DNA from 3 places in the Streptomyces sp. NPDC001787 genome. Region 3 is predicted to be linked to each of the others. Evidence: riboswitches for the same ligand, from Rfam matches in the RefSeq annotation. Region 3 holds a riboswitch; each other region holds the start of a gene.
The links. A riboswitch is a leader RNA that binds a small molecule or an ion and turns the genes downstream of it on or off. The one in region 3 is predicted to bind cobalamin.
Positions count from the first base shown of each region.

Region 1: it holds a riboswitch for cobalamin, as region 3 does, so the genes downstream of both, ABT170_RS19645 (ABC transporter substrate-binding protein) here and metE (5-methyltetrahydropteroyltriglutamate--homocysteine S-methyltransferase) in region 3, are expected to answer to the same signal.
Region 2: it holds a riboswitch for cobalamin, as region 3 does, so the genes downstream of both, ABT170_RS10065 (cobalamin biosynthesis protein) here and metE (5-methyltetrahydropteroyltriglutamate--homocysteine S-methyltransferase) in region 3, are expected to answer to the same signal.

Region 1 is NZ_JBEOZE010000013.1:138,259-148,145, reverse strand. Features, by position in the region: gene ABT170_RS19655 (ABC transporter ATP-binding protein) at 1-409, opposite strand, end outside; gene ABT170_RS19650 (FecCD family ABC transporter permease) at 438-1,478, opposite strand; gene ABT170_RS19645 (ABC transporter substrate-binding protein) at 1,475-2,518, opposite strand; cobalamin riboswitch at 2,557-2,721, opposite strand; gene ABT170_RS19640 (M67 family metallopeptidase) at 2,756-3,178, opposite strand; gene ABT170_RS19635 (amino acid permease) at 3,285-4,715, opposite strand; gene ABT170_RS19630 (DUF2017 domain-containing protein) at 5,113-5,697, opposite strand; gene clpS (ATP-dependent Clp protease adapter ClpS) at 5,811-6,119, opposite strand; gene ABT170_RS19620 (nicotinate phosphoribosyltransferase) at 6,209-7,537, shown strand; gene ABT170_RS19615 (isochorismatase family protein) at 7,770-8,366, shown strand; gene ABT170_RS19610 (hypothetical protein) at 8,404-8,748, opposite strand; gene ABT170_RS19605 (immune inhibitor A domain-containing protein) at 8,873-9,887, opposite strand, start outside.
Region 2 is NZ_JBEOZE010000005.1:324,675-334,561, reverse strand. Features, by position in the region: gene ABT170_RS10100 (ABC-F family ATP-binding cassette domain-containing protein) at 1-230, opposite strand, end outside; gene ABT170_RS10095 (VOC family protein) at 556-969, shown strand; gene ABT170_RS10090 (hypothetical protein) at 1,291-2,613, opposite strand; gene ABT170_RS10085 (alpha/beta hydrolase) at 2,799-3,926, opposite strand; gene ABT170_RS10080 (class II aldolase/adducin family protein) at 4,267-4,935, opposite strand; gene ABT170_RS10075 (inorganic phosphate transporter) at 5,218-6,477, shown strand; gene ABT170_RS10070 (hypothetical protein) at 6,490-6,720, shown strand; cobalamin riboswitch at 6,829-7,018, shown strand; gene ABT170_RS10065 (cobalamin biosynthesis protein) at 7,123-8,067, shown strand; gene ABT170_RS10060 (cobyric acid synthase) at 8,064-9,785, shown strand; gene ABT170_RS10055 (putative cobaltochelatase) at 9,782-9,887, shown strand, end outside.
Region 3 is NZ_JBEOZE010000019.1:43,076-52,962, forward strand. Features, by position in the region: gene ABT170_RS24480 (alpha/beta hydrolase) at 1-410, opposite strand, end outside; gene ABT170_RS24485 (C39 family peptidase) at 504-1,220, opposite strand; gene ABT170_RS24490 (ArsR/SmtB family transcription factor) at 1,398-2,396, opposite strand; gene metE (5-methyltetrahydropteroyltriglutamate--homocysteine S-methyltransferase) at 2,607-4,931, opposite strand; cobalamin riboswitch at 5,093-5,291, opposite strand; gene ABT170_RS24500 (DUF6351 family protein) at 5,451-7,613, opposite strand; gene ABT170_RS24505 (mandelate racemase/muconate lactonizing enzyme family protein) at 7,703-8,845, opposite strand; gene ABT170_RS24510 (LacI family DNA-binding transcriptional regulator) at 9,079-9,887, shown strand, end outside.

The sequences.
Region 1 (9,887 bases), on a different contig from region 3:
ACGCACGGGGCGCGAGTGCGCCGATGCCGACCCGGTCCAGGGCCGCTGCCGCCAGTTCGGTGTCGGCGGCGGTGTCCGCCTCCCAGAAGCGTTTGTGCGGTGCCCGGCCCATGGCGACGACCTGCGCGACGGTCAGTTCGAAACCGGCCTGGCCGTCCTGCGGGACGGTGGCGATCCGGCGGGCTCGGGCCTTGACGGGGAGGCGGGCGAGGTCGTCGCCGTCGAGCAGGACCCGGCCGTGGGTGGGGCGCAGGGTTCCGTACACGCAGCGCAGCAGGGTGGTCTTGCCGCTGCCGTTGGGGCCGACGAGGCCGACCGTCTCACCGTCGGCGGCGGTCAGGTCGACGGAGTCCACGAGGTGCCGGCCGCCGGTCCCGTAGGAGAGGCCTTCGGTGCGCAGACTGGTCATGCGGCAACTCCTTCGGGTCGAAGGCCGGTCATGCCGGGGCTCCTTCGGGGCGGCGGCGGAGCATCCAGAGGAAGAACGGGCCGCCGGTCAGGGCGGTGAGGACACCGACCGGGATGTCCTGGGGAGCGGCGACCGTCCGCGCGGCGAGGTCGGCCAGGACCAGGAAGACCGCGCCGCCCAGCGCGGCGACCGGGAGCAGGGCGCGATGGCCGGCGCCGACGGCCATCCGGGCCATGTGCGGCACCATCAGGCCGACGAAGCCGATGGCTCCGCTGTAGGCGACGAGGGCGCCGGTGAGCAGGGAGGCGAGGACGAAGACACCGGCCCGGAAGCGTGCGGTGTCGAGCCCGAGGACGGTGGCGCCCTCCTCGCCGACGAGCAGCAGGTCGAGCGGGCGGGCGAGGGTGAGGAGCAGCGCCGTGCCCGCGACGAGGACGGCCGAGGGGAGCGCGAGCATGTCCCAGCGGGCGGCGCCGAGCCCGCCGAGGGTCCAGTAGAGGACTTCCTGAAGATGGTCGGCGCGGGCCGAGGTGACCAGGATGAGGCTGGTGAGGGCGGAGAGGACGTAGGAGACGGCGACTCCGGCCAGGACGAGCCGGTTGGTGGTGAGGCCGGATCCGCCGCGGGCCAGGGTGTAGACGAGCAGGAGTGAGGCGAGCGCGCCCGCGAAGGCGGCGGCCGGGATCGTGACGGTGGTGGCGAGGCCCGCGCCGACGCCGAGGACGATCACGAGGACCGCTCCGGTGGAGGCTCCGGAGGAGACGCCGAGGAGGAACGGGTCGGCGAGCGGATTGCGCACGAGCGCCTGGAGGACGGTGCCGATCACGGCGAGTCCGGCGCCGACGACGACGCCGAGCAGGATCCGGGGCAGCCGGACGTCGAGGACGATCGTGCGGAACGGGCCCGGTCCGGCCCGCCCGGTCAGGATGTCCAGGACCTGGCCGGGCGGGATGCGGACGGAGCCGAGGGCGAGCGCGGCGAGGACGGCGGCCCCGAGGACGACGGCGAGGGCGCCGAGGACCAGGGTGTAGCGCAGCCGTCGCGGCGCGGCGGGGGTGCGGCAGCTCACGACGCGGTGGCCGCGTCCGTCGCTTCCTCCGTGGGTGAGTCCCCGGGTATCTCCGGGTGCAGCTGGGCGGCGAGCTTGCCGACCGCCGCGGGGGCGCGCACGCCGAGCACCGCGTCGGAGAGCGGGAGGACGGCGAAGCGCTTGTTCCTGATCGCGGGGACGTCGGCGAGTGCCGGGTCCTCCAGGAGCCGCTTCTTCTTCTGGGCGACGGTGGTGGAGCCGTAGTCGTAGATGACGATGACGTCGGGCTTGCGGGCGACGACGTTCTCCCACGAGGCGTCGCCGAAGGGCTTGTCGAGGTCGGCGAAGACGTTGCGGCCGCCGGCCCGGGTGATCAGCTCGTTGCCGATGCCCCTGCCGCCCGCGGTGAACGCGGTCTTGTCGCCGCTGTCGTAGACGAAGACGGAGACCGGCCGGGCGGACTTGAGCCGCTCGGCCGCGGCGGCGTTGGTGGCCTTCGCCTCCTTGATCCACGACTCGGCGCGCGAGGCGACGCCGAAGGTGCGGCCGACCTCGCGGACCTCCTGGTAGAGGGCGTCCATCGCGGTCGGGCTCTTGGCGCAGTACTCGGTGTTGAGCCGGGTGTCGATGCCGGACTTCTTCAGCGCCTCGCGGCTGCGGCCGTCACTCGCGGTGAACGCGGTGGAGTAGCCGCCGTAGACGAAGTCGGGGTCGGCGGCGAGGAGCTTCTCGTACGAGGGGTACTCCTCGGCCAGGACCGGGATGGACTCGTACTGGTCCTCGTACTCCGGCAGGACCCGGTCGTCGAGGTAGGCGGTGCCGACCATGGACTTGGCCAGCCCCAGTTCCAGCATCACTTTGGTGACGTGCTGGTTCATGGTGACGGCGCGCTTGGGCGGTGCCGTGTACGTCGTGGTGACACCGCAGTTCGTGACGGTGTACGGGAAGCCCTTGGCGGACGGTCCGCCGGCCTTGGCCGAGTCCGCGGAGCCGTTGTCGGCGTCCGAGGCGGAGCAGGCGGTGAGGGCGAGCGGGAGCAGCACGGCGGCGGCTATGAGCGCGGGGGTGCGCCGGGACATGGCGGGGCCTCTCCGGGGGATTTCCGCGTCCCCTGGTCGGTGCGAGAAGGCGGCAGGCCAGTTCCTGACTGCCGAGCCCCGGTCCTGGTGGACGGGGTTCGGTCACAGTGGCGGGACCGTGCCGGACTTGCACCGGCTTCCTGGTTCCTGCCGCCTCGTTGGGTCTGGGTGCAGTGTGCCAGACCTGGTCGCGACGCAGGTGAGGCGACCCTCAGTGGACGTCCCCCCGGGCGTCCTTCAGTAGGCGTCGACGATCTTGACGTCCTCCTCGGTGATCTCGCCGTCCACGATGCGGTACGAGCGGAACTGGAAGGGGCCCGCGTCGTCGGTGTCCGCGGTGGAGACGAGGACGTAGTGGGCGCCGGGTTCGTTGGCGTACGTGACGTCGGTGCGGGAGGGGTAGGCCTCGGTCGCCGTGTGCGAGTGGTAGATGATCACGGGCTCCTCGTCGCGGTCGTCCATGTCGCGGTAGAGCTTGAGGAGGTCGGCCGAGTCGAACTCGTAGAACGTGGGCGAGCGGGCGGCGTTGAGCATGGGGATGAAGCGTTCGGCCCGTCCCGTTCCGGCCGGTCCCGCGACGACTCCGCACGCCTCGTCGGGGTGGTCCGCGCGGGAGTGGGCGACGATCCGGTCGTGGAGGTCCTGGGTGATGGTCAGCATGGCGCCCAGGATAGGACCGGCCGCCGCGGGCGGCGGGCCCGCCCGTACCGAGGAGTGGTACGGCGGGCCCGCATGCCGGACGCTCCGGCGTGGGTGACCGTGGGTGTCAGCGCTTGATGAACGCCGTGTTCCCGGGGTTGCGGGCCTTGAGCACCAGATATGAGACACCGAGGATCAGGGCCCAGACCGGTGCGCAGTACAGCGAGACCCTGGCGTCCTTGTCGATGGCCATCATCACGATGACCATCGCGATGAAGCCGAGCGCGAAGACGCTGGTGTACGGGGCTCCGGGGGCCCGGAAGGCGGACTGCGGGAGCACCCCCCGGTCGGCCAGCGCGCGGAAGCGGAGCTGGCTGAGCAGGATCATGATCCAGGCCCACATGCCGGAGATGGTCGCGAAGGAGACGACGTAGTTGAACGCCTCGCCCGGCCACTGGTAGTTGATCCAGACGCCGACGAGCATCAGCGCGGCCGAGAACGTGGTGCCGGCGAACGGCAGGCCGTTCCTCGTCAGCCGGGTGAAGGCCCTCGGGCCCTGCCCGTTGAGCGCCAGGTCACGCAGCATGCGGCCGGTGGAGTACATCCCGGAGTTGCAGGAGGAGAGCGCCGCGGTCAGGACGACGAAGTTGACGATCGCGGCCCCCACACCGAGGCCCATCTCCTCGAAGGTCTTCACGAACGGCGAGACATCGGGCTTGAACGTGCTCCACGGCACCACCGAGAGGATCATGATCAGCGCGCCGACGTAGAAGACGGCGATGCGCCACGGCACGGTGTTGATGGCCTTGGGCAGGACGGTCGTGGGGTCCTTGGACTCGCCCGCGGTGACGCCGACGAGTTCGACGGCGAGGAAGGCGAACATCACGATCTGAAGGGTCATCAGCGTGCCGGTGATGCCCGAGGGGAAGAATCCGCCGTCGTTCCAGAGATTGGCGACGGTCGCGGTGCCGGCGGCGTCGGAGAAACCGATCGTGAGAACTCCGGCGCAGATAAGGATCATGCCGACGATCGCGGTGACCTTGACCATCGAGAACCAGAACTCCAGCTCGCCGAAGAGCTTCACGGAGATGAGGTTGGCGCCGTACAGAATGATGGTGAAGACCAGTGCCGACAGCCACTGCGGAATGTTCCACCAGTACGTCATATAGGTGGCGGCGGCGGTGACTTCGGTGATTCCGGTGACGACCCAGAAGAGCCAGTACGTCCAGCCGGTCACGAATCCGAAGAACGGGCCGAGAAATTCCCGCGCGTACTCCGAGAAGGAGCCGGAGACCGGGCGGTACATGAGGAGTTCGCCCAGCGCCCGCATGATGAAGAAGATGACCAGGCCCGCGATCGCGTAGGCCAGGATGAGGCTGGGACCGGCCCGGTCGATGGCTTTGCCCGCACCGAGGAAGAGTCCGGTGCCGATGGCTCCACCGATGGCGATCATCTGGATCTGGCGGGCACCCAGGCCGCGCCGGTATCCTTCGCCGCTGTTTCCCGCACCCTCGGCCTCATCGCCGGCGTGCCCCTTGTCGACCTGTGCCGATGTCATGGTGGTGCGCCTTTCTCCACGCCGATCCGCGCCTTCACAGGCGACGGATCAGTTCCTGATCCCCCCGGATATGGATGGAGTGCCGTCGGCGTTCGGCCGACTTGTAGCGCCCCCGGGAACAGGGATGGCGTCCCCGGGTGGTCGTGAAGATTTATCACGGGCCCCCGGGCGACCCACGGGACATTGTGTGGCGCACACCACAGGAAAAAGCGGACAAGAGTTTCCAGCCGCTGCAAAGACGGCCGTTCGGGTGACGTGATCGTTATTCCGATTTGAGCGTCCACTGAGCGAACGCACCGCAGGACGGCACCGCAGGACGCACCGCAGGACACGCCGCTGGACGCACCGAAGGGCTGCCCCGCGGGACGGCTCCGCGGGACAGCCCTTCGTCTCCGGATTACGGCATCAGCGTCTCGATGAGCGTCTCCTGGAGCGCCCCCAGCCAGAGATAGGCCATCACCATCGGCTTGCGCGGGTCACTGTCGGAGAGGCGGTAGAGCGAACCCTCCTGCCCCTCGTCCTCGTCGGACACCTCCAGCCGGGTGCCGATGGTGAGCCGCAGGTCGTTCAGGGCGCCGAGCCAGTTGCGGCACTCGTCGGCGGTGAGCGTGAGCACGGCCCCGCCCTCCCCCACGGGCGTGAGCCCGTCCAGGGTGCGTACGACGGCGAGGGCGTCCTCGCGCTTGCGGGTGCGCAGATCGTTCTCGGTGAAGCGGCGGAACTCGGCGGACGCCTCGCGCAGCTCCTTGTCCTCGTTCCCGTACGCCTCGGGGAAGAGCCGGGCCAGGGCGGGGTCGGTGGGCGGTTCGCTCGGGCCCTCGGCGAAGAGCGCGGCGAGCGGATCCTCGCCCTCGGCGGGCTGGTCGCCCGGACCGATCAGTTCCAGCAGCTGGACGGCCAGGGAGCGCAGGATGGAGATCTCGACCTCGTCGAGCGCGACGGCCGCGCCGCCGCCGGGGGTGGCCTCGAAATGGCCGGCCATGGATTCTCCGATGGTGGGTCGTGCGGGGCAGGGGCGGGACGGAGCGGATGACGGGCGCGCAGGGCGGGGCCGGTGCGCGGCCCTGTCCGCCGGAGCGCGGACCGGCCGCGCTCCTAGGTGCGGTCCTGGGTCAGGGTGGCCCAGAGGCCGTAGCCGTGCATGGCCTGGACATCGCGCTCCATCTCCTCGCGGCTTCCGCTGGAGACGACGGCACGGCCCTTCTGGTGCACATCGAGCATGAGCTTGTGGGCCTTGTCCTTGGAGTAGCCGAAGTAGGCCTGGAAGACATAGGTCACATAGCTCATGAGGTTGACCGGGTCGTTGTGCACCAGCGTCACCCAGGGGACGTCCGGCTCGGGGACCGCGAAGGTCTCTTCGGCCGACTCTGGACGTTCGATCTCTACGGGGGCAGCAACGCTCACCTACCCCATGCTGCCACCCGGAAGGGGTCATCGCACAAACGGACCCCACATCTCGTCACTTTGACGAAATAGGGGGTAGCATCCCAGCCATGAACTCAGCGGACCTTGGGCGACGGGTCGGTGTGCCGTCGACCGCACTCTTCACCGACCAGTACGAGCTGACCATGGTGCAGGCGGCCCTGAAGGCCGGCACCGCGGACCGGCGCTCGGTTTTCGAGGCCTTCACCCGGCGGCTGCCGGAGGGGCGGCGCTACGGCGTCGTGGCGGGCACCGGGCGGGTGCTCGACGCCGTGGAGAACTTCCACTTCGACGACGAGATGATCGGCTTCCTGCGCCAGCAGCGCGTCGTCGACGAGCCCACGCTCGAATGGCTGGCCGGTTACCGCTTCAGCGGCGACATCTGGGGCTACCCGGAGGGCGAGGTGTACTTCCCCGGCTCGCCGATCCTGCGGGTGGAGGGCTCCTTCGCCGAGTGCGTGCTGCTGGAGACCGTGATCCTGTCGATCCTCAACCACGACTCGGCGATCGCCGCTGCGGCCTCCCGGATGTCGGCCGCGGCGGGTGGCCGCGGGCTGATCGAGATGGGCGCCCGCCGCACGCACGAACTGTCGGCCGTCGCCTCGGCGCGCGCCGCGTACGTCGGCGGCTTCGACACCACCTCCGACCTCGCGGCGGGCTTCCGCTACGGCATCCCGACCGTCGGGACCAGCGCCCACGCGTTCACGCTGCTGCACGACAGCGAGCGCGACGCGTTCCGGGCACAGGTGGACTCGCTCGGCCGGAACACGACGCTGCTGGTCGACACGTACGACGTGACCGAGGCGGTCCGCACGGCGGTCGAGATCGCCGGGCCCGAGCTCGGCGCGGTCCGGATCGACTCCGGTGACCTCCTGCTGGTCGCGCACCGGGTGCGGCAGCAGCTGGACGAGCTGGGCGCCACCGGGACGAAGATCGTGGTGACCTCGGACCTGGACGAGTACGCCATCGCCTCGCTGGCCGCGGCGCCGGTCGACGCCTACGGCGTGGGCACGCAGCTGGTCACCGGGAGCGGACAGCCGACCTGTTCCATGGTCTACAAGCTGGTCGCCCGCGCCGCCTCCGCCGACCCCGGCGAGACCATGCGGCCCGTCGCGAAGAAGTCGCTCGGCGCGAAGTCGTCGGTGGGCGGACGCAAGTGGGCCGCGCGCCGGCTGGACGAGCACGGGGTGGCCGAGGCCGAGGTCGTCGGCACCGGCCCGGTGCCCGAGGAGCTGGCCGGGCGGCAGCTGCTGGTGGAGCTGGTACGGGGCGGCGAGGTGGTCGCCCGCGAACCCCTGGAGGCGGCCCGCGAGCGGCATGTCGCCGCGCGGAAGGGGCTGCCGATGTCGGCGATCCAGCTGTCGCGGGGCGAGCCGGTGATCCCGACCGAGTACATGTGACCCGGCACGGGTGCGCCGGCAGGTGTGGGGCGGCCGAAGCGGGGCAACGGCGGGATGGGCCGGGATTGCCGGACGGGCTTGATTGTGCCGTCCGAGTCTCTACGCTCGATGGCATCCGCTACCGCTCCCCTCCCGCCCCCTTCCCGCTCCCCTCCGACCCCGTTCACGCCCCGGCCCCGAAATCCCGGCTCGCGCCCGACCCGCCGCCCCTCCCCACCTAAGGACACCCGCCATGCACCGCGCCTTGATCGTCGTGGACGTTCAGAACGACTTCTGCGAGGGCGGCAGCCTCGCGGTGGCGGGCGGCGCCGATGTCGCCGCCGCCATCACCGACCTGATCGGCGAGACCCAGGCCGGCTACCGCCATGTGGTGGCCACCCGGGACCACCACATCGACCCGGGCGACCACTTCTCGGACCGGCCCGACTTCGAGCACTCCTGGCCGGTGCACTGCGTGGCCGGTACGGAGGGTGTGGGCTTCCACCCGAACTTCGCCCCCGCGGTCGCCTCCGGTGCCATCGACAGCGTGTTCGACAAGGGGGCGTACGCCGCGGCGTACAGCGGCTTCGAGGGGCTCGACGAGAACGGGGTCGGGCTCGCCCAGTGGCTGCGCGACCGCTCCGTCACCGAGGTCGACGTGGTCGGCATCGCGACCGACCACTGCGTCCGGGCCACCGCCCTGGACGCCGCCCGCGAGGGCTTCACCACCCACGTACTGCTGGACCTGACCGCCGGCGTCGCCGGGGCGACCACGCAGCGGGCGCTGGAGGAGCTCCGCGACGCGGGCGTGGAGCTCACCGGCAAGCCGGTCGTCGCCGGCCCCCTGTAGGGCGCCCCGCGGGCCCGCCCCACCGGCTGCGCGGGCCCTACGCCGCCGGCCGGGCCGGGCCCGCGTAGCCGGTGGGGCCCAGCAGCGCCCGGATCGGGTGCCAGAGCTCCTGGCCCGCCTGGGGCGCCGCCCGCCACAGCAGGCCGTCCGGGTGGTGCAGCACGGCCGTTATCTCGTCCGGCGTGGGCGGCTGGCTGTTGCCGCGGAGATAGACCGCGCGCAGCCCCAGGTTGCGCAGCCGGGTCAGGGCGCGCGCCCGGTTGGCCGCGTGCACCAGCACCCGTACCGGGGCTCCGGGCCCGGCCCCGTCCGCCGGCCGGGTCAGGGCGAGTGCCACCACCACCGTGCCGTTGGGCAACCTGCAGAAACCTCCGCCTGCCATGCTCCGCGCTCCCCCGTGAGACGTCGTGTCAATAAGGATAAGAACAAGAGGCACCTAAACACGATCGGCCGCCGCCCGCTAGAGGGCGACGGCCGATCATGCTTTGACCTGCGGTGTTACCGGATTACTTGGTCGACGGACCAACCTTCACGGTCATCGTCGAGCCGCTGAGCGGCTCGCTGACGATGGAGATCCGGGTGTTGGTGTCAGAAACCTTGACGCTGCCCGTCGGGTTCTCCTCGTACCAGTACGTCCCCTTGCGGTCATCGAAGACCGGGACGCCCAGCGACGGCTTGATCTTCAGCGGCACGTCGGCGTTGTGCAGGGTGAAGCCCTGGTTCGGCCACCAGCTGAACGGTGCGTCGAACGGCTGGATCTTGTTGCGCAGGACCGAGCCGTTCTTCCACTTCAGCGGCTTGGCGTGCGAGTCGACCGGCAGGATCAGACCCTGGCCCGGGTGGGCGGAGGTGTTGTTGTCCTTCTGGGAGGTGTCCCAGAGCCACACCATCAGACCGTTCTGGTAGGCGTAGTGCTCCACCCAGTCCGGACGGCTCTGCGAGAAGCCGAAGTTGTACGGGCCGACCTTGAGGGTCTTGTCGTACGACACGTACTGACGGTTCTCGGCGATGTAGTACTGCGGGTAGTCGTTGGTGAACGACTCACCGATCCGCGAGAAGCCCTTGGCGGTCCAGCCGTTGTCGTCGCCCTCGGCGTTGTCCGTGAGGAGCGCGGCACCGTCGGCGGTGATCGTGATGGCGTCGGCCGTGAAGCCCTTGCCGCCCGCGCCGCCGTCCGTCTGGTAGCGGAAGCGGAGGTCGATCTTCTTGCCGGCGTAGGCGTTCAGCGGGAAGGAGAGCTTCTTGACGGCGCCGGAGACACCGGTCAGGGCCGGCTTGTCACTGGCGTCGCGCGGGAGCGCCTTGCCGTCGGCCGTGCCGTCGAGCGCGGTCCAGCTGGAACCGCCGTTCTCCGACACCTCGGTGTAGAGGTAGTCGTAGTCGGCCTCGATGTCGTACCAGCCCGAAAGGTCCAGCGACGCGGCGGACTTGCCGGTCAGGTCGACCGAGCGGGTCAGGGTGTTCGACAGGTCGTCACCCATGTCGCTCCACCACTGCTTCGAGCCCTCGGCGGGCTTGGTG
Region 2 (9,887 bases), on a different contig from region 3:
TCGAGGTTGCCGGTGCGCGGGTCCTGCGGGAGGTAGCCGACCTCGCCGGACTTGGTGATGGTGCCGCCCGCGGGGGTGCCCTCGCCCGCGAGGCACTTGGTGAGGGTGGTCTTGCCCGCCCCGTTGCGGCCGACCAGGCCGATGCGGTCGCCCTTGGCGATACGGAAGGAGGCGGACTCGATGAGGATGCGGGCGCCGGCGCGCAGCTCGATGCCGGAAGCGGTGATCACGGGAAAAACTCCAGGGCAGTGATGGACGGCGGAGGGACGAGGGCGGAGGTCTCTCGACGCCGCTAATGCACAAGGAGAATGGCCATACGGCCCATTCTACTGGCGGTGTGCAACTGCTTTTCCGCGTGCCCGTGGGGACGAACCGCCCAGCACCCGGCCCGGCACGGCACGGCCCTCGCCCGCCGGGGCCGAGGGGCTGGCGTCCCTTCGGTTCGGCGACGCCACCTGCGCGGATGCCCTCCGGGAGGGCGTTGTCAGTGGTCGGTGGAAGACTGAGACGCAGATCACAGCAATGCGGTGTGAACGGCAGAAGTGGGTGAGCGTGATGGCAGGTGTGCCGAAGGGCGTACCGACGATCTATCCGACGATTCTGTACGACGACGCGAAGGCCGCGATCAGGACACTGACGCAGGGGCTCGGCTTCACCGAGGAAGCGGTGTACGAGGGGGAGAACGGCAGCGTGCTGCACGCCGAACTGTCCTGCGGCAACGGCCGGGTGATGCTCGGCTCCAAGGGCCGCGAGGGCGTCTTCGCCAAGGCGATGGCGGGCGCGGGCCCGGCCGGGGTGTACGTGGTCGTGGACGAGGTGGACGAGCACCATGCGCGGGCGGTGGCGCACGGCGTGGAGATCCTGATGCCGCCCACGGACCAGGACTACGGCTCGCGGGACTACATGGCGCGCGACGGGGAGGGCAACATCTGGAGCTTCGGGACGTACGCCCCGGGATCCGCCGACTGACTTCCCGGGCGACGGGGCGATGGGACACAGGGGCGACGGGACGTCGGGGAAAGGGGCGGCGGGGCGGCGGCACAGGAAGTCGGGCGTACGGGGCCGGAGGGGCCGGGCAGGGCCGTACGGGGCCAGCGGGGCGGGCGAGCCAGTGCGTCCGGAGACCCGGACGCACTGAATCGCTGACTCGCTGACTCGCTGACTCACTGACTCGCTGACTCGCTGACTCGCTGACTCGCTGACTGCCAGATCACCGGACGCCCGGACCGCTCCGGCGACAGTGCGGTCCGGGCCTGCGGACGGCGGGCGGGCCTGTCCGGCCCGGTGTGTCTACGCGCCGCCCGTGTGGACCTGGAAGGCGGCGCGGCGTACCGCCTTGGCCAGGGCCGGGTCGGGGTGGGCGGCGGCCAGGGCGACCAGGACCTGGACGGTGCGCGGGTGGCCGACGGCCCTGACCTCGTCGAGCAGCGCGGGGACGGTGCCCTGGACGGCGGAGTCGAGGTGGCGGACCAGCAGGCCGGTCTCCCCGTGGTCGGCGACGGCCGCCGCGGTGTCGACCCAGAGCCAGGTGGCTTCCTCCCGGCTCAGCACCTCCTGGGCGTCGTCCGGGTCGGCGCCCTCGTACTCGGCGAGCCAGAGGAGCGCGTAGGGCCGCAGCGTCGGATCGGTGGCCACGGAGCGCACCACGGGCTCGGCGGGGGCGCCGACGACGCGGAGCGCCTCGAAGGCCAGGCCGCGCAGCAGCGCGTCCTCGCCGCGGGCGACGGCCAGCAGTTCGGTGACGGCGCTGCCGACCGGGCGGGCGGCGAGCCAGGCCCGGTATTCGTCGCGGGCCGGTCCCGGGGTGAGCCGGGCGCAGCCGAGCAGCATGTCCGCGGCGGACTGCTCGATGTTCCCGGCGGGGCTCTGGGCGGCGACGCAGATCTGCTCCAGCTTCACCCAGACCGCCCAGTTGCCGAGCGGGGTCAGGGTGGCGTGCCCGGCGCCGAGGGTGAGGGCCCCGACCTCGGCCAGCCCCTCCAGGGCCCAGTCGAGCAGGAGCGCGTTGAGGTCCGCGTCCTGTGCCGGGTCGGTGTGTTCGATGGCCGGGGCGCTCTGCGCGGGCGGCTGTTCGGGGCCGTAGGGCACTTCGCACCGCTCCTCGTGGAGCTCCGCGACGCGCTGGCCCAGGAGGTCCAGGAGTGCGGGCACGGTGACCGGGCCCGCCGAGAGCTGGAGGAGGGAGAGCACCTGGGGTACGGCCTCGACGGCCTCGGCGACAGCGGTGGACTCGATGCCCTCCGGTGCGGCGTGGACGAGCGACCAGGCGTCGAAGAGCGCCACCCAGCCGCGGAGCACGGCGGAGTCGTCGCGGTCCCAGGCACGCAGCCGCCAGCCGGGGCGTGCGGTGTCGCCGTGGAGTTCGACGAGTCCGGCCAGCCGGGCGCGGTCCCAGCCCGCGCGCACCTGGGCCGGGGAGAGTTCCAGCGCGGCCGCGGCCCGTTCCAGGGCCTGGGCGGCGAGCGGGGCGGCGCCGGGGCTCGTGCCGTCGGCGGCCCAGTGGGCGATCCGTACGGAATCGGCGAGGACCGCCCTGGCCTGGCGGGCCAGTTCCGTCCGGGGCGGGGTGCCCTCGGGAGGCCGGGGAGCCGGCCTGGTGCGCCGGGTGGTCACGGCCTTGCGGGCGGTGGCAAGGGGTCGCGGGCGGACAAGTCGCAGCCTGGAGTCGCGCGGGGTACGGGACGTCACGGGGAGCAGTCTTGCCTCTGACGGCCCGAAAGCCCAAACGGAAGCCGGTTCACCGGTCCGTGCGGGCGCTCGTCGGCCCTCCGGCGGCCGGCCGGGTTCCGCCCATCGCCTCACATCAGGGGCGTGAGGAAGCGCCGCAGGGCCTCCTCGTACCGTGCCGGACCGGCGTTCCACATCGCCGCATGCGGAGCCTGCGGTACGGGGTGCAGGCTGACCAGGTCGGGGCGGCGCGCGGCGAGTTCGCGCGACGGCTGCCAGGGGGCCAGGGTGTCGTCCGGGCCGTGGAAGATCAGTGTCGGGGCACGCAGGGCGGCCGGCAGCGAGGTGTCCAGGAGCGGGGCGTCGCGCAGCCCGGTCTGTCCCTGGGCGGCCCGGACGGCGAGCGGCAGCAGGGCGGCCGGTACGCCGCGGGCGACGGCCAGGGCGCGCAGGGTGGCCTGCCAGTCCATGACCGGGGAGTCCAGGACGAGGCCGCTGACGCGGTCGCGGAGCGCGGAGTTGACGGCGGCGTGCAGCGCCATCGAGGCGCCGGTCGACCAGCCGTGCAGCACGACGCTCCGGGCGCCGTAGCGCACGGCGTAGCGGATGGCGGCGTCCAGGTCGCGCCATTCGGAGGCGCCGAGGTGGCCGAGGCCGTCAGTGGAGCGGGGGGCGCCCGCGTCGCCGCGGTAGGCCAGGTCGAGCACGGGCAGCCGCTGGGAGTTCAGGAAGGCCATCAGGTTCATGGGGTGTGCCCGGGTGGTGCCGAGGCCGTGCACGGTGATCACCCAGGTGTCGCGGGCGCCGGGGACGAACCAGGCGGGCAGGAGCCCGAGTTCGCCGGGGATCTCGACCTCCTTGTGGTCGAGGCCGAGGGCGCTGCCCGGGTCGCCGCTGTACAGCTCGGGCGTGACGCGGACCCTGGCACCCGGTTCCAGGACCCCGTGGCCGACCCGCTCCAGTCTGCGGACGACGGTGTCGGGGGCGTGCGGCGCCTGGTCGACGACCGGTCCGACGACGGCGTGGACGCCGGGGCCCGTCAGCCCGTACGTACCGGGCCGGAGCGCGGCGAACGAACGGGTCAGGGTGACCTGTCCGGCCGCCGTGGCGTGCACGGTGAGTCTGCGGTCGGCGGGGAGGGGACGGCCGGACGGCACCTTGAGGGCGGCGTCGCTGGCGTACCGGCCGGCCGCGACCGCAGCCGCGCCGACGCCGAGGATCGTGGTGACGGCCGCTGCCGTCGCTGTTGCCGGGCGCACTGCTTCAGTGTCGTGGCGGGCCCGGACCGGTGCCAGCGGGCGGGGGCCGTCCGGTGCGGGGCCCGGCGGCAGGCGGGATCGGGCGGACGGAATCGACGGCGGGCGGGATCGGCGTGGTCCGGTGCGGGCCGGGGAGGGCCGGTGCGGCGTGGTCCGGTGCGGGCCGGGGAGGGCCGGTGCGGCGTGGTCCGGTGCGGGCCGGGGAGGGCCGGTGCGGCGTGGTCCGGTGCGGGCCGGGAAGGGCGCGGCGTGGTCCGGTGCGGGCCGGGGAGGGCCGGTGCGGCGTGGTCCGGTGCGGGCCGGGAAGGGCGCGGCGCGGTCCGGTGCGGGCCGGGGAGGGTCAGCCCGGCTGGCCGTATCCCTTCAGGGCCTCGGTCACCTCGCGCAGCTGGGCCGGGGAGAGCAGGGCCGGTTCGCGGCCCGGTACGGAGCTCGCGGTGAGCCAGAGCCTGCACAGCCATTCGAGCTGGGCGGTGCGGTCGTACGCCTGGTCGAGGCTGTCGCCGTAGGTGACGGTCCCGTGGTTCCGCAGGAGGCAGCCGGTGCGGTCGCGCAGGGCGGCGAGCATGTTGTCGGCCAGCTCCCGCGTTCCGTAGCGCGCGTAGGGGGCGGTGCGGACGGGGCCGCCGAGCATGGCCGCCGCGTAGTGCACCAGCGGGACCTCCTCGACCAGGGTGGAGACGGCGGTGGCGTGCACCGCGTGGGTGTGCACGACGGCCGCCGCGTCGCTGTTGCGGTAGACGGCCAGGTGGAGGGGGAGTTCGCTGGTCGGGGCGAGATCGCCGAGGACCCGGCGCCCTTCGAGGTCGACGCCGACCGCGTCGTTCGGGCCGAGCCGGTCGTAGGGCACCCCGCTGGGGGTGACCAGGACGGTCCCGCCGACACGTGCCGAGACATTGCCCGAGGTACCGACGACCAGCCCGTCGGCCGCGGACCGGCGGGCGGTGTCGACCACGCCCCGCCAGGCCCGCTCGATCGCTTCTTCCCGAGGCTGATCGCTCACGCTCATGCGGGGCACCCTAAGGGCTGCGCCGGGGCGGCGGGGGTGATACCGGACGCCGGGTGACCGGAATCTCTTCCGGGTGAAAAAACGCGTCCTCAAATGTTCGCCAAGGCCCGGCAAAGAGCAGCCCTCGCACCGCCCCAGGTGCCTCGCCCCACCTCGTAAGCAGACAAGCGGAGGGGATTGCATCCGGTTGGAGTCACCACAGCGCCCCGCCCAGTTCATCTTCCGTTCATCCAGGTTGCCTACGGTCCACGAGCCACTGACGTCGAACGATTGCCTGGGTAAATGGAACACATCACGCTGCTGCTCGCGATCGTGATCGTGACAGCTCTCGTGTTCGATTTCACGAACGGTTTCCACGACACCGCCAACGCGATGGCCACCACCATCTCGACCGGCGCCCTGAAGCCCAAGACAGCGGTGGCGATGTCCGCCGTTCTCAACCTGATCGGCGCGTTCCTGTCGGTGGAGGTCGCCAAGACGATCTCCGGCGGGATCGTCAACGAGGACGGCCTCAGAACCGAGGTCATCTTCGCGGCGCTCGTCGGCGCCATCCTGTGGAATCTGCTGACCTGGCTGGTCGGCCTGCCCTCCAGTTCCTCGCACGCCCTGTTCGGCGGCCTCATCGGCGCCGCGGTCATGTCGGCGGGCTGGTCCTCGATCAATGGCGGCACCGTCGTCACCAAGGTGCTGCTGCCCGCGATCGCCGCGCCGGTCGTCGCCGGTCTCGCCGCGCTGCTGGCCACGAAGCTGACGTACCGCATCGGGCGCAAGGTCACCGATGAGGGACAGCTGAAGTCGACCGCCAAGGGCTACCGGGCCGGGCAGATCGCCTCGGCCGGTCTCGTCTCGCTCGCCCACGGCACCAACGACGCGCAGAAGACGATGGGCATCATCACCCTGGCCCTGGTCACCGGCGGCGTCCTCGCCCCCGGCTCCAACCCGCCGGTCTGGGTCATCGTCTCCGCCGGTGTGGCCATCGCCCTGGGCACGTACCTCGGCGGCTGGCGCATCATCCGCACCATGGGCAGCGGCCTGACCGACCTCAAGCCGCCGCAGGGCTTCGCCGCCCAGACCAGTGCGGCCACGGTCATCCTGGCCTCCTCCCACCTCGGCTTCTCGCTCTCCACCACCCAGTCCTGCTCCGGCGCCGTGATGGGCGCGGGCCTCGGCCGTCAGGGAGGCGTGGTCCGCTGGTCCACGGCGACCCGGATGTTCGTCGCCTGGGGTCTGACCCTGCCGGCCGCGGGCCTGGTCGGCGCGGGCGCGGAGTTCCTGACCAAGCAGGGCGGCTGGGGCGTCGGCGTCGTCGCGGTCCTGCTCGTCGCGGGCTCCGGCGCCATCTGGCTGCTGTCGCGCCGCAAGCCGGTCGACCACACCAACGTCACCGGCGGCGGCCCGGAGGACGAGCCCGCGGGCGTCGTCACCACGGCCATCGCCGCCGTCACCCCGCCGCCCGTCGGCACCACGGGTCCCGACCTCACGTCCACCATCCCGGCTCCGGCCGGTACGCCCGCCGATCCGGCGCGGCCCGCCACGGTGTAAGGACAGATCCGCATGAACATCGACTGGGCAGCTCTCGCCTCCGTCTTCGGCGTCAGCCTCGTGGTCACCGTGGCGCTGGTCGGCCTCTTCACCCTCGGCATCGTCGGCCTCTCCAAGCAGTCCCCGACGGCGCGGAACGGCGCCTCCGGCGGCTCGTTCACCCCGGCCCGCGCCGGCGCGTACCTCTGCTTCGCGCTGTGCGCGGCGGCGGTCACGTACGGGATCTATCTGATCGTCGCCTGACCGGAACACCGCACCTCCACCTGGCCGGACACACCCTGTGTGTCCGGCCAGTGTGCGTCTGCGCACACTGCGGCTCCGCAGGTCAACGGCAAGTTGACGGGCGTTCTCACAGCGTGGTGGACTGCCGGAGCCGTTTACGGCGACAGCAGAGGAAGCCGGTGCGAATCCGGCGCGGTCCCGCCACTGTCACCGGGGAGCAGTCCCCCATCGGAAGTCACGGTCCGCCCACGCGGACTGGAAGGCCGGGGGAACCGCGGATCCGGAAGCCAGGAGACTCTCGTCGCCGGTCACGTCGAACCAGGGCGCGGACCCTGAGTGAGGACATACGCCATGCCTGGCTGCCGTGCGCCGGAACCTGTGTCACCCCTTGCGGAAATCTCCCGTACCCCGGCCGGCTGAGCCATGCGTGCCGACCGCATCTTCGCGTACGGCGCCACGGCCGGCCTGATCGCCGACTCCCTGCTCGGTGACCCCCGCCGGGGACATCCCGTGGCCGGGTTCGGCCGGGCCGCGGCGGAGGCCGAACGCCTGCTCTGGCGCGACCACCGCGGGTGGGGCGCCCTGCACACCCTGGTCTGCGCCGGCGGCGCCGCGGGGGCCGCCGCGCTGGCCGCCCGCGCCGTACGGGACCGCCCCGCCATGGCCGTCGCGCTGACCGCCGTCACCACCTGGTCCGTGATCGGCGGTACGTCGCTGGGCCGTGAGGCGCGCGCCGTCGCCGGCGCGCTCGCCGCCGGGGACCTCGACGTGGCCCGGGAGCGGCTGCCCCATCTGTGCGGCCGCGACCCCCACTCGCTGGACGGGCAGCAGATCGCCCGCGCCGTGGTCGAGTCCGTCGCCGAGAACACCTCGGACGCCGTCGTCGGCGCCCTCGTCTGGGGCGCCCTGGGCGGGGTCCCCGGGCTCGTCGGCTTCCGGGCCGTCAACACGCTGGACGCCATGGTCGGCCACAAGTCGCCCCGCTACCGGCGCTACGGCTGGGCCTCGGCCCGCCTGGACGACCTGGCGGGCGGACCGGGAGCCCGGCTGACGGCCGCGCTGGCCGTGGTGGCCGGAGGACGGCCCCGTGCGGCCGTACGGGCCTGGCGGGCCGACGCGGGCAGCCATCCGAGCCCCAACGCGGGGCCGGTGGAGGCCGCGTTCGCGGGGGCGCTCGGCGTACGGCTCGGCGGGACCCTGGCGTACGCCGGGCGGGTCGAGCACCGGCCCGTGCTCAACGGAGCGGACGGCCGGGCCGTGGAGAGCGCCGACATCGAACGGGCGGTACGGCTGTCGCGCCGGGTGAGCGCGCTGGCCCTGGGCGTATGCGTGGCGGGCCGGCTGCTCGCGGGACGGAGAGCGAAATGAGCGGCGGACTCCTGGTCGCCGGGACCACCTCGGACGCGGGCAAGAGCGTCGTCACGGCGGGGATCTGCCGGTGGCTCGTGCGCCGGGGCGTGAAGGTCGCGCCGTTCAAGGCGCAGAACATGTCGCTCAACTCGTTCGTGACCCGCGAGGGCGCGGAGATCGGGCGTGCCCAGGCGATGCAGGCCCAGGCCGCCCGGGTCGAGCCGTCCGCGCTGATGAACCCGGTGCTGCTCAAGCCCGGCGGCGACCGCTCCAGCCAGGTCGTCCTGATGGGGAAGCCGGTCGGCGAGATGAGCGCCCGCGGCTACCACGGGGGGCGCCAGGAAGCGCTCCTCGGGACGGTCGTGGACTGCCTGGAGCGGCTTCGGGGCACGTATGACGCCGTGATCTGCGAGGGCGCGGGCAGTCCTGCCGAGATCAATCTGCGGCGCACCGACATCGTGAACATGGGCATAGCCCGCGCCGCGCGGTTTCCCGTGCTGGTCGTCGGCGACATCGACCGCGGCGGCGTCTTCGCCTCGTTCTTCGGTACGACGGCGCTGCTGAGCGCCGAGGACCAGTCGCTGGTCGCCGGCTATCTCGTCAACAAGTTCCGGGGCGATGTCTCGCTGCTGGAGCCGGGCCTGGACATGCTGTACGGGCTGACGGGGCGGCGGACCTACGGGGTGCTCCCGTTCGCGCACGGGCTGGGCATCGACGAGGAGGACGGCCTGCGCGTCTCGATGCGCGGAGCCGTACGGGAGTCGGTCGTCGCGCCGCCGCACGGCGAGGACGTGCTGCGGGTGGCGGTGTGCGCCGTACCGCTGATGTCGAACTTCACCGATGTGGACGCGCTGGCCGCCGAGCCGGGTGTGGTGGTGCGGTTCGTGGACCGGGCGGAGGAGCTGGCCGACGCGGACCTGGTGATCGTGCCCGGCACGCGCGGCACCGTGCGGGCGCTGGCCTGGCTGCGCGAGCGGGGTCTCGCCGACGCGCTGGTGCGGCGGGCGGCCGAGGGACGGCCGGTGCTCGGCATCTGCGGCGGGTTCCAGGTGCTCGGGGAGCGGATCGAGGACGAGGTGGAGTCGCGGGCCGGGGTGGTCGACGGGCTGGGGCTGCTGCCGGTACGCATCCGGTTCGAGCGGGCCAAGACGCTCGCCCGGCCGTCCGGTACGGCGCTCGGCGAGCCGGTGGAGGGGTACGAGATCCACCACGGGGTCGCCGATGTGCGCGGCGGTGAGCCGTTCCTGGACGGCTGCCGGGTGGGTGCCGTGTGGGGGACGCACTGGCACGGGTCGCTGGAGAGCGACGCGTTCCGGCGGCGGTTCCTCGCGGAGGTCGCGCGGGCGGCGGGCCGGCGGTTCGTCGCCGCGCCGGACACGAGTTTCGGGGTGCTGCGGGAGGAGCAGCTGGACCGGCTCGGGGATCTGGTGGAGGAGCACGCGGACACGGACGCGCTGTGGCGGCTGATCGAGGGCGGCGCGCCCGCGGGACTGCCGTTCATCGCCCCGGGGGCACCGGGGGTGGTGGCGCCGCGGACGGGGGCGCCCGGACCGGGCGGTGGCGCGTCCCCGGGAGCCCCGGACCCGGGAGCGCCGGCCGTCGAAGCGCCGGACCCGGGAGCGCCGGACGGGCCCGGGACGGCCCGGAACGCGGTGCGCGGGCCCGACGGGCCCGGAGCGCCGGAGGGGCTCGAAGCGGCCCTCGAAGTGTCGGATGTCAACAAGGAGGCCCTGTGAGTACGCCGTATCCCTTCACCGCGATCGTCGGGCAGGACGATCTCCGGCTCGGACTGCTGCTGAACGCCGTCAGTCCGGCTGTCGGCGGGGTGCTCGTACGGG
Region 3 (9,887 bases):
GAGTACCAGCCCGCGTGGCCGCCGTCGGGCATCACGACGATGACCGGCTTTCCGGCGGTCCAGGCACGGATGCCCATACGGTCGAAGGTGATGAAGTCCTGGTCCGTACCGCCGCCGTGGAAGAGGTACAGGACCGGGTAGCGGCGCCCACCGGTGTGATACCCGTCGGGAAGCAGGACGTTGACTCCGGGATCCCAGCCGATCGCGTCGGTCGCGAAGCGGTAGTACCACATGCGGGGATCGTTCTCGTTGTGGTCCACGATCCGCAGCCCGAAGCCGTCGCCCGCCGCACTGGCCGCGGAGGCCGACGCCAGGACCCCGCCCGCGCCCAGGGCCGTCGCCGCGGTGATTCCGCCGATGGCCCTGATGACACTTCTGCGGGTGGGGCTGTGGGGACTGTGATGACTCAACTTGTTCTCCTGGAGTGGAAGTTATGGGGAGATCACGCTCACCGGACGCAGGGGCACCGGAACACCGGGTGCGGGAGAGTCCTCGGCCGGGAGTCAGGCGGAGTACCCCTTCGGAGGGATCAGCGTGGCGAGCTGGTCGAAGGAGATCCAGTAGATCTGGTTGCCGCCGAACGAGGCGGGGTCGGCTATGAGGACGGTGCGGTCCACCTCGTCGTAGCCGAAGACGGTGAAGTAGTGGTAGATCGTCTGGTCCGAGGGGTACCCGGGCGGCTGATTGCCCGGCGGCGCGACGATGTTGGCCACCAACGGGTAGTTGCGGTCGATGTCGAACACGATGTCGGACCAGAGCAGGTCCCGCTGCGCCTGGGTGGGCGGGTCGTTCGGCATTTCCTTGGTCTCGTACCAGCCGCCGCCGAGGTTCGCGTTGAGTACGCCGGTCACCTGGCCGATGTGGTCGGTGCCCGCCTCGGTGGTGCCGAGCTGCCGGGCGAGTTCCCCCTGGGCCGGCGGGGCGGTGCGGGCGGAGAGGGCGATGCGGGTGGCTGCCGGACCGCACCAGTAACCGGTCTCCTGGACCTGGTAGTCGATCTGCAGCCAGTGCGCGCTCCGGGTGCGTCCGGAGTCGACGCTCAGCCGGCTGCCCGGCCGGTCGTACCCACTGACGACGGCCGTGCCGGCCTTCGTGCCATGGGCGAGCACGGACACGGCCGGGATGCCCGGCGCGGACGAGGCATGGGCCGCCGTACCGGGAAGAAGGAGGGCTCCGACGACGGCCGCGGCGGCCGTGAGGGACACAAGTCTCTTACGCATGGGGGCTCCTGGAGGGGGACAGGCCCTTACGGGAAGAAACGGCTTCGGGGATCACCCGGCCGTGTGCGACTGCGCGACCAGCGTGGTTCCTCACCCTCCGCGGGCACAAGCGCCGTAAGCCCAGGCTTACGGCCGGGCCCGCCGCGGCTCGACACGGCCCGGCCCGGCCCCGCCGGGCTACGGTCGGACCGCGCGCTCCTCGGTGGCCAGCAGGGCCCGGCCCTCCGCCGTCGCGACGTGGAAGGCCCGTCCCGCCCTGCGGACGGTGGTGATCAGCCCCGCCGCGCGCAGCACATTGAGGTGCTGGCTGACGGCCGGATGCGTCACATCGAGCAGCCGGGCGGCCTGGACCGTGGAGCAGCCGGTGCGGGCCGCGCGCAGAACCCCCGCCCGGGTGTGACCGAGCAGCGGCCCCAGCGGACCGGTGCCTGTCGTGGCGCGGTCGTCGGAGGCGCTCCCGGCCCAGTCGGCGGTGTGGTGGATGGGGTGGACGAGCACGGGCGGCAGGTCCCCGTCCGCGAGCGTGATCGGTGTGGGCCAGCAGAAGAACGACGGCTGGAGGACAAGTCCCCTGCCGCCCAGGCGCAGTTGCTGATCGACGGGGTAGGTGACCTCCAGTACGGGCGGGCGCCAGCGGAAGTGCGGGCCGAGGCCGGTGAGCAGTCCCTCGGTGCCGCCGTCCAGCAGGCTGTGCAGGCGGAGGGCGCGGTCGGCGTCGATATGGGCGTGCACGCGCTGCCAGTGCGGTTCGAGTGCCTCCAGCCGGTAGGCGTGCAGAGCGTCACCGAGCCGACGGAGGGCTTCGCGGTCCCCTCCGGCCAGGGAGCTCGTCCAGTCCGGGAGCCGGTGCGAGGAGGACAGCTGTGCCAGCTCGGCGCGCAGGCGCGTGCGCGGAGTGCTCATCAGGGTGTCGACCGCTGCCTGCATGGTGGTGCGGTCGCCGGAGGTGGGGGTGAGGAAGTCCGGTGAGTAGCCGCGCGGCGGCAGCAGACTGGACAGCAGCCGGCGTCCGCCCGACAGGCGTGGCCGGGCCCAGCGGCGCCAGGCGCCGAAGACCCTTTCCCCGTCGCGTCGTTGCAGGGTCTGCACGCTGTTGCTGATCTCCCAGAGGAAGTCCGGTCCCGGGGCCACGCGGACCCGGGCCAGATCCTCGGACGTGAAGTGCACCCGCAGCATGGTCGCTCCATCGTGAGGTGAAGGTGTGCCGATACCGACCGCGGTCATTTCCATCGGTTCAATCCCCGTGCGGAGGCGGGGAGTTGTCCGGACACGCCGCCGCACCCCGCAGCGTACCGCCGTTCGGTCGCCGCACGGGCGGGAGCGGATGAGCGCGGGCGCGGCAGGGCCGGGGCGGACACGACGGGTGTCCGCCCCGGCTCCGCGGGATCAGCCGTTCCCGGTGGCCAGCTCCGCGCGGACCTCGCGGGCGGCGGCGACGAGGTTCTCCAGGGAGGCACGGGTCTCGGGCCAGCCGCGGGTCTTCAGGCCGCAGTCGGGGTTGACCCACAGCCGGCCGGCCGGGATGGCCTCAAGTCCTGTACGGAGGAGGGCCGCGGCCTCCTCCGTGCTCGGGACGCGCGGGGAGTGGATGTCGTAGACGCCGGGTCCGGCTTCACGGGGGTAGCCGTGCGCGGCCAGTTCGCGGGCGACCTGCATGTGGGAGCGGGCCGCTTCCAGGCTGATGACATCGGCGTCGAGGTCGTCGATGGCCTCGACGATGTCACCGAACTCGGCGTAGCACATGTGGGTGTGGATCTGGGTGTCCGGACGTACACCGCTCGTGGTGAGGCGGAACGCCTCGGTGGCCCAGGCCAGGTAGGCGTCACGGTCGGCGGCGCGCAGCGGCAGTGTCTCGCGCAGGGCGGGCTCATCGACCTGGATCACCGAGGTGCCCGCGGCCTCCAGGTCGCCGACCTCGTCGCGCAGGGCGAGGGCGACCTGCCGGGCGGTCTCGCCGAGCGGCTGGTCGTCGCGGACGAAGGACCAGGCGAGCATGGTGACCGGGCCGGTGAGCATGCCCTTGACGGGACGGGCGGTCAGCGACTGGGCGTACGCCGTCCACCGGACCGTCATCGGCTCCGGCCTGGAGATGTCGCCCGCGAGCACCGGCGGCCGGACGTAGCGGGTGCCGTACGACTGGACCCAGCCGTGCTGGGTCGCGAGGTAGCCGGTGAGCCGTTCGGCGAAGTACTGCACCATGTCGTTGCGTTCGGGCTCGCCGTGCACCAGGACGTCGAGCCCCGCCTTCTCCTGGAAGGAGAGGACTTCCCGGATCTCGTCCCTGATCCGTTCCTCGTACCCGGCGGTGTCGATCCGCCCGGCCCGCAGGTCGGCGCGAGCGGCGCGCAGCTCATTCGTCTGGGGGAACGAGCCGATGGTCGTCGTCGGCAGCGGCGGGAGCCCGAGGTGCGCGCGCTGGGCGGCGGTCCGCTCCTGGTAGGGCTGCGAGCGCCGTCCGTCCGCGGCGGTGATGGCGGCGGTGCGGGCCCGCACCGCGGGGTCCCTGGTCAGTGCCGATCCGGCGCGGGAGGCGAGGTCGGCGCGGTTCGCCGCGAGTGCGGCGGCGATGGTGTCGGTGCCCCGGGCGAGCCCACGCGCCAGGACGGCGATCTCCCGCGTCTTCTGCCGGGCGAAGGCGAGCCAACGGGCGATCTGCGGGTCGATGTCGCGCTCGGCGGTGGCGTCCAGCGGTACGTGCAGGAGGGAGCAGGAGGCGGAGACGTCCACCCGGCCGGCGAGGCCGAGGAGGGTGCCGAGGGTCGCGAGGGACTTCTCGTAGTCGTTGATCCAGATGTTGCGTCCGTCGACGACGCCCGCGACCAGGCGCTTGCCGGGCAGTCCGCCGGCCGCCGCGAGGTCTTCGAGGTTGGCGCCGCCCGATTCGGTGAAGTCGAGGGCCAGTCCTTCCACCGGCGCCTTGGCCAGCACGCCCAGTGCCTCACCGAGCCGCCCGAAGTACGAGGCGACCAGCAGCTTCGGCCGGTCGGTGGCGGCACCGAGTTCGCGGTAGGCACGGGTGGCGGCGTTCAGCTCGGCGGGGGTGCGGTCCTGGACGAGAGCGGGTTCGTCGACCTGGACCCACTCGGCGCCGGCCGCCCGCAGATCGGCGAGCACCTCGGCGTACACCGGCAGCAGCCGGTCCAGCAGGGTCAGGGGCTCGAAGTCCCCGGACACGCCCGGCGCGGGCTTGGCGAGCAGCAGGTAGGTGACGGGGCCGACGAGGACCGGGCGGGCGGTGTGTCCGAGCGCGAGGGCTTCCTTCAGCTCGGCGACCTGCTTGGCGGAGTGCGCCGTGAACACCGTGTCCGGGCCCAGCTCGGGGACCAGATAGTGGTAGTTGGTGTCGAACCACTTGGTCATTTCCAGCGGTGCGATGTCCTGGGTGCCGCGGGCCATCGCGAAATAGCCGTCCAGCGCGTCCTCCTCGGCGACCGCGCGGTGCCGTTCGGGGACCGCTCCGACCATGACGCTGGTGTCCAGCACATGGTCGTAGTACGAGAAGTCGCCGGACGGCACTTCGTGGATGCCGGCGTCGGCCAGCTGCTGCCAGTTCGACCGGCGCAGATCCACCGCGGTCTCCCGGAGGGCGTCCGCGCTCACGCGGCCCTTCCAGTACCCCTCGACGGCCTTCTTCAGTTCACGGTTCTGTCCCTGGCGGGGGTAGCCGTACACGGTGGCCCGTGCTGCCGCGGCTGCGGGCTTCGCTGTCACAGAACTCTCCTTCGCGAGATGTGTCCTGGATCCCGGTGACGGGACGCGGACGCGAAGGGACGACCGACCGGGCGGACCACGTCGGGGAGTTCTCCCGCACGTGCCGCTCGATATGTACGCCGACCCGCCCACGAGGTCACCGGGATCTCCGCACGCGATCGGTCGCGTACGGGCAACGGGCAGGTCTTCGGACTCGCGGGCACATCTGCCGGGGCAGATCCCTACTGGCCGTCGCTTCCCGGATCCGGCCGGATCCAGTGCGTATGACGGCGTTCGTTCCCACTCACCGCTGCGGGGCAGTCCCGGATTCCCACCGGGTTCCCTCTTACGACGCGTCCCGCCTGGCGGACGGGGGCGAACCAGCTGCGTCCGCCACCCTAAGCGACGGGCGGCGCCCGCACACCCCCGCCCGGATACCGGGACACGTGACGGGCGGGGGTGTGCGGGGAGATGACGGGCACGGTGGAGCGGGAGCGGACACCGGGCCCCGTCGGGACAGCCTTCGGTGCTCGCCCGTCGCTATCCGGTCACCGCGTCGAAGGAGAGCCAGGTACCCATGGGGGCCTGCTGGCCCGCCCCGGGAACGGACCAGTCGCAGACCCCGTACGGGAAGATCCCCGTCAGCTCCTTGAGCTGGGCGTCGGTCACCGGCACCTGGTAGTCGGTGCGGACCACGGGACGCTTGCGGCACTTGACGATGTCGTTGGCCACATCGGCTCCGGCGACCATCCGCGGCGAGGTCCACACCGGGTAGAGGGTGTTGCACTCGGTGTTGCCGATGCCCTCCACCTGGGGTTCCGAGATCTTCTTCGCCCCGATGCCACGGGTCCAGCAGGCGTCCGTGAGTCCCTGCGGCCGGTTGCGGGCGATCCTCTCGATGGGGGCGTCGGTGCCGGGGTCCCCCTTGATGGCGGTGAGCCACTGGTCCATGTCGGCCACCATCCCGGCGAGGGTGAACCCGTGTCCGCTGGAGCGGGTGAGCATGACCTGGTTGGCGTGGGTGCCGTTGGCCTTGTCCAGGCGCGCCCGGGTGGAGAAGGAATGGAAGCGCATGTGCATGTCGCCGGTCGCGGCGTCGTCCGTGTAGTCGCGGTAGTCGATGATCGGGATGTCGGCCAGGCCGGCACCGCCGTTCAGCATGCGGCCGGTGCGGTAGGCGAGCCGAACCGCCTTGAGATCGGCGGCGGTGCGCTGCGCGGTGGGCTTGGCGTCGTCGTCGAGGCCGCCGATGCGCCGGTTGAGGTCGATGAACCGGTCCATGTCGATGGTCCCGTTGTTCAGGGCCTGAAGTCCGTACTGGATACCGGTGTTGTCGAGCGGCCTGCGCGCCTTCCCGGTCTCCGGTACCTCGCCGTAGACGTTCACGGCGTGGCTGTACACATCACAGCGGGCACCGTCCGGGTTGGTGAGGGGGTGGTAGCGCTGCGCCACGGGCAGCTGGGCCGGGCAGTACACCGTGGGGTCGATCCGGCCGGCGGCCCGCGCCAGGCTGCCGATGCTCTCCCACATGCCGAACCCGGAGACCGCCCTCTGCTGCTCCTTGGTGAACGCGTCCGGCGCGACATTCTTGAAGTAGTGGTTCAGGAGCTGGGCGTCGCTGAGCGTCTGGATCGTCCCGAAGCCGACGTCGGGGAAGCTGCAGCCGGAGAGGATGCCGTCCAGCAGGCCCGGGTAGTTGTCGGCGATCTGGTGGGTCTGGTACGAGCCGCCGGAGCAGCCGTTCCCGATGGTGAAGGCCGGCTCGCCGTACGTCTCCACGAAGCGTTCCTTGACCATGCTCATGGTCTCGGCGGCCAGCAGGTCGTTGCAGTTGTTGCCGAAGACGTTCAGCGAGGACGAGGCGACGCCGTAGCCCTTGCTCAGATACGTGTCGTTCATGATGCCGACGGTCTTGCGGCCCTGGACGTACCAGCCGCCGTTGCAGCCCCCGCCGAATCCGTACACGAGGCGTCCGTTCCAGCCCGGCCCGCGCTCCAGCGGGTCGGGGGCGGGGGACAGCGGGTCGTGCAGCACGGCCGTCTCGTAGATGCCGCGGTTGATGGTGCCGGTCTCGACGCGGACGATGTACGGCACCTTCCTGCCCGCGCTCGTCGTGGCGGTCGCCAGGTCGGCGGGACGGTCGTTCACGTCGGGCAGGGCGGCGAACGTGCCGGCCGTGGTGCGGTACATGTAGTCGACGCGGGTCTCGACCGAGCAGTTCGCGTCGGCCGGCTGCCCGAGGGTGGCACCGGTGACCGTCTTGAACTCGGCCGTGTCACAGATGAACGGCTGCTCGTGCGGCCCGGAGAACACCGGCCCCGTGATGGGGTGGTTCTTCAGGGTCAGCTCTCCGCTGTCCGCGCCCTGAGCCGTGGCCGTGAGCCTGTTCTCGCCCTTGGACAGCTCCTTGACCACGCCCATCAGCGCGTTGTCGCCGGACGGCCGGAAGCTGGATGTCACGTCCCGGCCGTCCACCGCGACCCGGATGCTGCCGGCCGCCGCGGACGCGGGCGCCACGACACGTATCAGGGCGTCGTCCCCCGACACCACGTCGGGCCGGGACGACACGGCCGTCACCTGCAGCTTCTCGCTCGCGCGTTCCTGGCTGCCGGCCGGCGTCGCGGACGCGCCGACCAGCACGCCCATGAACGCCACGCCGGCCAGGCCCATCCGGACCGGTCTCGCGGCTCCTGTGAACGACATGACGGAACTCGCCTCACTTCCTGGGGTGGGAAATCGTGTGTGCTGTGCGTACGCGGGCTGCGGCCGGCTCTGCCCGGCCCTGCCCGGGGCTACCAGTTGGTGAACGCCCCGTCCGTCGTACGCAGGTGCGGGCGCTCGGCCGCGTGTGCCTGGTACCGGCGCGCCGCCGCCCGGTCGATGTCGACGCCGATGCCGGGCAGTTCGCTCAGCTCCACCCGCCCCGGCAGGATCGTCGGCCGCGCGGTGAAGAGTGCGGCGATGGCGGGCTCGGGGTCGGTCTGGTGCTCCTGGATGGCCGCGTTGGGGCAGGCCAGGTTGAGCTGGAGCGAGGAGGCCGCGGTGACCGGGCCGAGCGGGTTGTGGGTGGCGAGCTTGATGTGGTGGGTCTCCGCCATCGCCGCGATCTTCTTCGCCTCGGTCAGGCCGGCGGCCACGCCCACGTCCACGCGGGCGTAGTCGATGAGGTCGTCCTCGATCAGCGTCCTGAACTCCCATTTGGAGCCGTACTGTTCACCCGCGGCCAGCGGCACCCCGGTGCGGGCCCGCAGCATGCGGTAGCTGTCCGGGTTCTCACAGCGCAGCGGGTCCTCGACGAAGAACGGCCGGGCCGCCTCGATCTCCCGGCACAGGGTCAGCGCCTCCGGCGGATCCAGGCGCGTGTGGACGTCGAGGATCAGCTCCACCTCATCGCCGACCGCGTCGCGCACCTGGTGGAAGAGGCCGACCGAGTCGCGCAGGCAGCGGCGGGCGTCGAGCGTGCCGTCGGCGTCGTGCGGCGAGGCGAACCGCAGATGACGCCAGCCCTGCGCGACCAGGTCGCGGCAGCGGTCCAGGAACCACTCGCGGTCGTCGTAGCCGTCGCCGACATGCACATAGGCGGGTACGTGATCACGCACCCGGCCGCCGAGCAGTTCGTGCACCGGTACGCCGAGCGCCTTGCCGCGGATGTCCCAGAGGGCCACGTCGACCGCGGCGATGGCGGCGCCGAGTATGCGGTCGGCGGGGAAGAACCCGCGCCGGAACATCACCTGCCAGAGGTGCTCGATACGCCTCGGGTCCTCGCCGACGATCAGCTCCGCGAGGTGCTCCAGACCGCCCGCGACCGCCCGTTGGCGCGACCTGATGCCGACCTCGCCCAGGCCGTGGATGCCCTCGTCGGTGTCGACCACGACCAGCATCATGCTGTCGCCGTGGTCGGGAAGAGTCAGCACTTCCAGGCCGGTGATCTTCATTCCACTCCTCTATGAAAACGTTCCCGCGATTTCAGTGCCGTTCTTGAGGGCACATCATCGACGGCAGTCGAACCGGAGCGCAAGACCCATGCATACAGAAGGTTTTCCTGGATGAAATAGTCCTGACACATCTCTTGACATGCTGTGGGAACGTTCGCAAACATCAACCGCAATCGCAGGATCCAGATGCGAGACGGCCGGGTCACCGGCTCAAGACGACGAGGAGGCCGTCCGTGGCAGTAACGATCCGGGAGGTGGCGAGCGCCGCGGGTGTCTCGGTGTCGACGGTGTCCCGTGCGTTCACCGCACCCGACCAGGTGCAGCCGACGACACGGCAGCGCATCCTCGACGCCGCGGCCAAGCTCGGCTACTCCCCCAACCCGGCTGCCCGTTCACTGCGCGGCGGAGGCACCGGAACGCTCGGCCTGATCGTCCCGGACATCGCCAACCCGTTCTTCCCGCCGATCATCAAGGCGATGCAGGCCCGCGCCCGGCATCTGGGCTATACGGTCCTGGTGGCCGACAGCGACGAGCGCGAGGCGGACGAGCTGGCCGCCATCGCGGCCGTGTCGAAGCGGGTCGACGGCCTGATCCTGTGGGCCTCCACCCTCACCGAGGACCGGCTCCATGAACTCGCGGGCCGGATGCCGCTGGTGGTGGTGAACCGGCATGTGCCGGGCATCCCCGAGGTCCGGATCTCCCTGTCCGCCGGCATCGCGCAGGCCGCCGAGCTGCTGAAGGCGTACGGCCATCGGCGCTGCGTGTTCATCAACGCGTCCCGCGCCGAGCTGAGCCGCGGCAAGTCCATCCAGGAGTCCTTCGAGGCCCTCGACCTGTCCCTGTCCGAGCTGGGACCGTACGAGCCGCGGTTCGAGACGGGCGTGCACGCCGCCACCCTCGTCGCCGCCCACGAGGCGACGGCCGTGATCGCCCACAATGACCTGGTCGCCCTCGGCGTGCTGCACCAGATGGCCAATCTGGGCATGAACGTGCCGCGCGACGTCAGCGTCATCGGCATCGACGACACACTGCTCGCCTCCGT